DNA from 3 places in the Mycobacterium sp. SMC-14 genome. Region 1 is predicted to be linked to each of the others. Evidence: riboswitches for the same ligand, from Rfam matches in the RefSeq annotation. Region 1 holds a riboswitch; each other region holds the start of a gene.
The links. A riboswitch is a leader RNA that binds a small molecule or an ion and turns the genes downstream of it on or off. The one in region 1 is predicted to bind magnesium.
Positions count from the first base shown of each region.

Region 2: it holds a riboswitch for magnesium, as region 1 does, so the genes downstream of both, ACKY0W_RS21780 (PE family protein) here and ACKY0W_RS02150 (Rv1535 family protein) in region 1, are expected to answer to the same signal.
Region 3: it holds a riboswitch for magnesium, as region 1 does, so the genes downstream of both, ACKY0W_RS10245 (PPE family protein) here and ACKY0W_RS02150 (Rv1535 family protein) in region 1, are expected to answer to the same signal.

Region 1 is NZ_CP176429.1:449,747-452,005, reverse strand. Features, by position in the region: gene ACKY0W_RS02160 (HAD-IC family P-type ATPase) at 1-516, shown strand, start outside; gene ACKY0W_RS02155 (hypothetical protein) at 513-788, shown strand; gene ACKY0W_RS02150 (Rv1535 family protein) at 813-1,013, opposite strand; M-box (ykoK) riboswitch at 1,243-1,411, opposite strand; gene ACKY0W_RS02145 (DoxX family protein) at 1,617-2,042, opposite strand.
Region 2 is NZ_CP176429.1:4,692,392-4,694,650, forward strand. Features, by position in the region: gene ACKY0W_RS21775 (acyl-CoA thioesterase) at 1-481, opposite strand, end outside; M-box (ykoK) riboswitch at 950-1,122, shown strand; gene ACKY0W_RS21780 (PE family protein) at 1,412-1,711, shown strand; gene ACKY0W_RS21785 (PPE family protein) at 1,726-2,259, shown strand, end outside.
Region 3 is NZ_CP176429.1:2,200,051-2,202,309, forward strand. Features, by position in the region: gene ACKY0W_RS10240 (PPE family protein) at 1-340, shown strand, start outside; M-box (ykoK) riboswitch at 466-651, shown strand; gene ACKY0W_RS10245 (PPE family protein) at 1,089-2,259, shown strand, end outside.

The sequences.
Region 1 (2,259 bases):
GTGCGTGGCGTGACGACGGCGTCGGCCGCGGTGGGAGCGTGGGGGCTGGCCTCGGTCACCGGTCGCCAGCAACGGGCCTCGACCGTAGCGCTGGTGTCGCTGGTCGCCACGCAGCTGGGCCAGACGCTGCTGGACTCGCACGACCCGCTGGTCGTGGCGACCGCTGTCGGCTCGCTCGGCGTGATGGGGACGTTGATCACCATCCCGGGTATCAGCCAGCTGCTGGGTTGCACCCCGATCGGACCGCTGGGCTGGGCTCAGGCACTGGGCACGGCGACGGTGGCCACCCTCGGCGCGGCCGTGGTGCCTCGGCTGCTGTCGGGGTCGCAGGACGACACGGTGAAGCCGAAGGAGTTCATCGTTCCCGGGCCGCGGCAACCGGACCGCCCGCAGGAATCATCCAACGGTCAAGGAGCGCCGCGGCTGCGGCTTGTGCACAATGGGGACACTGACTCTCGTCGCGGAACGGTCGCGGCTCGATCATCCGGCGATCCATCGCCACCAGGAGGTTCATGATGGCGGACAAACCGCGGCGCAGCGCATCCCAGCGCGAGGCAGTAGCCCACATCCGCGAGGCGGAGGGATTCGCCGTTGAATTGCCGCTGTTCGGCAAGGTGACGGTGCCGCGGCCCGAGCAATTGGCCTACTACGGCGGACTGGCACTGCTGGCCGCGTTCGAGATCATCGACTGGCCGGTGGCCGTCGCGGTGGCTGCCGGCCACATTCTGGCCAGCAACCACCGCAGTGAAGTGCTCGAACAACTCGGCGAGGCCCTGGAAGAGGTCTAACCGAGGTCCAGCCTCGGTTGGCCTTTAGTTGTTGACGGTCAGCACTCCGACGCGCCACAGGAGTGCGTACATCTGGTGCAGCGGACCACTGAGCAGCCGCGTGGTCATGTCGACCAGCGGGTCCGAGGTAGGGGCGGCAGGACGGTGGTCCAGCTTCTTCGCCGTGCTGATCGCACGCGGGGCGGGAGCCGGAGCCGTGATGTCGGTGTAGGCGATTGCAACCATGATGGCCTCCTAGTCGCGTAACGGTGCTACGCGCTCAGCTGGAGGCCGGGATCGTGGCTCAGCTGGAGGCGGTATGCGACCGTTCGGATGGGGACGGAACAGATGTCAGATATCGGCTCGGACTATCACCGGAACTCATTCGTCCCTCACCCCCTCTCGGTCGCGGGCGCGCAGATGCGCGCCGGATTCACCGCATGCTTAGGAGGGCAGCTCCGACGACTGTCGGAAGACCGCACCCCTCTCGTCAGAGCTTCGACACTGCACGGCGTGTCCCTATTCAGGAAGCCACTTGGGCTCAACCCTTAAGCCGGGAGGAGCTGTCCTGACCCGGGGCGTCTTTCGACGTTCGGGGTCAGTGGCCTATGTCCGTGCAGACGCCTCACCTAACGAGGTGCTTGCAGGGTCCATAGTGCACCACCGAGGGTGCGGGGTCAACTCCACCCCGTTCGGGTGTGTCGAGGGTCTCTGACGTGCAGCGATGCCCCTAGACCCCCTGCGCACGAGGTGTCACACCAGTCACTTTGGTACCAGAATGAGACCGCGACGGCCCGGTTCTGCAACCAATGCGCAGAACCGGGCCGCGGGGCTTCGCGGCGGTTCGAGTCAGCCGGCCAGCGAGGCGAACAACGGTCCGGTCAGCTGCAGTCCGGTGCTGGCACCGGCGGTGACGAAGAAGCCGAACAATGCCAGCGCGGCGCCGGCCAGCGACACATCCTTGTTGAAGTGGGTCTGCTCGCCGGCCTTGACCTCCGGGTCCCGCTCGTTCCAGAACGGATGCATGAGGAACGCCGTCGGCAGCAGGAAGACCGCCAGCATCAGCGCGCCGAGATCCGCCCAAGCGCCCACGATCACCAAGGCCGCGCCGGTAAGCATCCAGGCGCCCGAGCCCAGCACCGCGAGTTTGCCGGGCTTGATGCCCTTGCTCTCGGTAAAGGCCGCTATCGCGGCGGTCTGGGTGAAGTGCCCCAGCGCTCCGCCGACGAATACGGCGCCGAACAGGATTCGGCCGATCAGTATCACGATGTCCACGAGGACCCCTCTCAAACTTTGTAGTTGCGCAGTCAACTACATCAGAGCCTAAGGGTGCCGTCGTTGCATTGTCAACTAAATTCCCCCGGACCCCTCGTTATCGCGGCGGCGCGGCTGTTGCCCGGACACATGACTGTCGTTCCGCGGCCCGCACGGATTTCAGCGCCGGTCGACCGGCAAGAGCGATTGCAGCCCGATGATTGCTTTCAAAACCAGT
Region 2 (2,259 bases), 580 kb from region 1:
GGAGCAGTGGAAGCGCTTCAGGTTCGGCTCCCGGCAGGGGCGCGGAGGCGGCGTCCGTGCTGTCGGGGCTGGTGTCGAAGGACACCGTCGCCACCATGAGGGTGCGGCCACCCTGCTGCACGGTGACCTGCCGTGCGGACATGGTGCGCCCATCACGAGTGCGGTCGACGGCGATCTCCAGAGGTACCGCTGAGTCGCCGGGCCGCAGAAACGATGCATGGATCGAATGGGCCGTGAGCTCGGGGACCGTCGCCGCAGCTGCTGCCATCGCCTGGGCGATGAGTTGGCCGCCGAAGATCCGGCCGAACCGGCCGGCCTCGTTGTCCGCCAGGAAACGGTCGGCGCCAGAAGGTTGCAGGGTCAGCACCTGCTGCAGCCTGTCCAACGCATCGAGCGTGGCTCGTTCCAGTGGGCTGCCAGAGCCGAGCAGCGGACCACTGTAATCGGAGTGGGCGGAGACCTCGGACGCCGACGTCTGCACAAGTTCCTCCTCACCCGCTGTGGCCCGTCCGCGGCGGACTGCCGACTCGGGTAGCCGGTGATGTGACTGCTAGCCCATTTAAGTAAAGGCCGGTGACTCAGGTCAAGGGCATGGCCCTCACGCCGCTCGAGCGACCAGCTGCGCAGAGATCGACCACAGACACTCCGAAGATCGCCGAGGCCTCACCGTTCTGATTCATCGAATCGGCGTCCTACGACCAGGATCTGCCATCCGATCGGCGCGTGGCCAACGGGAAGCGTTGGTATTTCTTATAGTTCGCTAACACCGTCGCCACGAAGTTCTTACTAGGGCTGGCTTTCCTCCGACGGGCAAACTTTTCGGTACCGCGAATATGCCGAGCGCACAACTGATTCCAATGCACAATGTTGATTTGGGGCAACACATTTTGGGTCGCTGGGCTGTTCATTCGAGTTGACTCTGACCAACATTGGTGCCACCATGGCCGCGAACGCACCTCGCTAGGTGAGGCGTCTGTACGGATACAGGCCACTGACCTCAAACGTCGAGAGACGCCCAGGGTCAGGACAGCTCTTCCCGGATTAAGGGTTGAGCCCAAGTGGCTTTCGGCTTATGACTGGATACGCCGTGCAGTGCCAAAACTCTGTCGAGAGGGGTGCCGTCCGGCCGACTCTGCGCTGGTTCGGTTTGTCCCGCTGTGCCCGCCACAACGGCATCCCCGTGTGCCCTGGCCGTGAGGAGGTGAGAGCGACATTGAGTCCGAGCGATAGTCCCTATCCGAGATCGACGACCATTTCGTTCGAATCCTGCCCCGGCGCCGCTTTCACCTTCTGAATCGGTTCGCCCGCACCGCATCAGCGCTGTCCGCATCGTGGACCCGCGCTCCTTTGGCGCGCGAATGCTCAGGTGTAGCAGTGTAATTCGTCATGTCCTCTCGAAGGAGAGTCCCCTATGTCTTTTGTGTCCGCACTTCCCGAAGAACTGATCGCGACAGCGGCTGATCTGCGCGGTGTCGGAGAGACGGTGGCCGCGCAGAGCGCCGCTGCCGCAGCACCGACCACCGGCGTTATTCCGGCCGCCGCCGACGAGGTCTCTGCGCTCACCGCAGCTCAGTTCGCACGGCACGCACAGATGTACCAAGTGATCAGCAAGCGCGCCGCGGTAGTGCACGAGATGTTTGTGAAGACACTGCAGCGCAGCGCGCAGTCATACGCAGCGACCGACGCTGCGAACGTCATCTCGGTCTACTGAAAGGGTTTGGGACAATGGACTACGGATCGGTGCCACCAGAGATCAATTCGGCGCGCATGTATGCGGGAGCAGGATCAGGACCTATGCTGGCCGCCGCGGCATCCTGGAACCTGCTGGCCGCGGAACTACGTTCGGCTGCAACATCTTTCGAATGGTTGGTGGCGAACTTGTCCAGTCAAGGGTGGTCGGGGCCATCCGCATCGGCGATGGCGGCGGCGGCGGAGCCCTACTTTCTGTGGCTGAGCCTGACCGCCGAGCAAGCGGAGCAGACCGCGGCGCAGGCTTACGCGGCGGCCGAAGCGTACGCCTGTGCCCACGCCATGACGGTGCCACCGGCGGCGATCGAGACCAACCGTGTGCTGTTGGCGTCATTGGTCAAGACCAACGCTCTGGGGCAGAACACCGCCGCCATTGCCGCCGCTGAAGCTCGCTACGGCCAGATGTGGGCGCAAGACGCCGTGGCGATGTACGGCTACGCCGCGGCTTCGGCCACTGCCACGCAATTGATCCCCTTCGCCGATGCTCCCGAAACCACCCATCAGGACGAA
Region 3 (2,259 bases), 1.8 Mb from region 1:
GGCCGCCGGGGTAGCGGGGGCGCCGGCCGCTGCGGCCGCCGCGACCGGGGTCCCCACCGGCGTGTTCGCCGATATGACGCTGGCGAGCCTGGCGGGCAGGGCGCTCACCGGCGCAGCCCCGCGCGGCGGGCCCGCCGCGGCTATGAACGGACATGCACAGAGCCGACTGGAACGCCTGGTCACCGAACTGGCCGGCACCACTGAGGTGCAGCATTGGCACGTCGATCCCAACCGCCTCGACAGCCTGCTCGAGGAACTCGCCGAGCAGCCCGGCGTGCACGCCGTTCACGTCAACCCGGACGGTCAAAGCGGTGCCGGAACGGATCGGCAGCCGGGCTGACTCCGGTGCGACTTCTCTCCGAGGGCAAGCTCTTTCGAATCCGGAGCGGAGCGGTGGACGGCGGCTGGCAGGCGACCCGCCGCGTCCGATTGACCCTGTCACCGCACTGGTGCACTATGGTTAAGCAAGCACCTCGTTAGGTGAGGCGTCTGCACGGATATAGGCCACTGACCCCGAACGTCGAAAGACGCCCCGGGTCAGGACAGCTCCTCCCGGATTAAGGGTTGAGCCCAAGTGGCTTCCGGGTTTGCACATTTGCGCAGGCCAGGACACGCCGTGCAGTGCCGAAGCTCTGACGAGAGGGGTGCGGATCTCGGTTGTCGCCGGGTAACTTCACCTCGTCGTGCATAAGTGCAGGCACCCGCGCGTGCCCAGACCGAGAGGAGGTGAGAGCGACATTGAGTCCGAGTGATAGTTCCTATCCGAGATCGATGTTCGTCTCCTTCGATCTCGGTACTGCTTTCACCATCTGATTCGCACCGGCGCTGAACTCGTCGACTGGCGTACCTTTCCGAAGCGGAAGGCGCCAGGCTTCGGCATGCCCTGAAATTGCTTGGTAGCTCGATCTTTTCGTCGAGCAGGTGAGCGGTTCGGCATGACTGGCTCCGGCATGTCGCTATGACCGCTGTCCCGATTTCTCCGGCCGTCTGGATTACGGCTGCAACGCATATCGGGCATCGAGCGTGCCTGCACAACTCACCCAAAGACCAGCAATTCACGGCGAAAACCATCAAAAGGGAGCAATACCATGGACTTCGGAGCATTCCCGCCGGAAATCAACTCAGCGCGTATCTACACCGGGCCCGGTTCGGGGCCGATGATGGTCGCCGCCGGCGCCTGGGACAAGATGGCCGCCGAGCTCAGCTCGGCCGAGGCCGCCTACCAGGGCGTCATCAACGGACTTGTCAGCGAAGGCTGGATGGGGCCGGCGTCCAACGCGATGGCCGCCGCGGCCGCACCGTATGCCGTATGGATGGGCGCCACCGCAGCCAAGGTGGAGCAGGCGGCCATGCAGGCCAAGGCGGCGGCCGCGGCATTCGACGCGGCATATGCGATGACGGTTGCACCGCCGCTGATCGTCGCCAACCGGTCCCAGCTCGCGGCACTGGTGGCCACCAACTTCCTCGGCCAGAACGCCGCGGCGATTGCGGCCACCGAGGCGCAGTACGGCCAGATGTGGGCGCAGGACGCCGCCGCGATGTACGGCTACGCGGCGTCGTCGGCGGCAGCCACCAAGGTCACGCCGTTCACCTCTCCGCGTGAGGTCGCCGATCCTTCGGCGCAGGGCGCGCAGCAGGGCGCGGTCAGCCAGGCCGCCGGTACGGCCGCCACGTCGAATGCGCAATCCGCAGCATCCCAGGCGCTTGCGAACACGCCGAACACACTGCAGAGTCTGGCGTCGCCGCTGCAGGGAGCTGCTGAGGCCGGTGGAGGCGCAGTCGAACCGCCGATCAGCACGGGTGACCTGACGAACGGAATAACCAACCTGATGAGCAGCTCGTTCAGCCCGATGGGCGCAGCTGCGATTTCCAGCTTCGCTGCCGACATGGCGGTGGTGCGTGGTGCTGCCATCGCCGCCGGTGACCCGCTGGGCTTGGGTGCCATCGACCCGTTCACGCCCATGCTCGGCGGGCTGGGCGCTGGATTGGGCAACGGAATGCACGGGTTGGGTGGTCTGGGCACCGCCTCAGCGAGCATGGGCCACGCCGCTTCAGTCGGTGCACTGTCGGTTCCGCAGACGTGGGCTGCGGCCGTACCGGCTACCGCAGCTCCGGGTACCTCGGTCGCGGCCACCGGCTGGACGGTCGCCGCGCACGCACCGGAGGCCGGCGCCGCCGGTATGCCCGGCGTGCCGCTGGCGGGCGCGGGACAGGGCCGCAATTACGGTTTCGCCGCCCCGCGATACGGCTTCAAGCCCA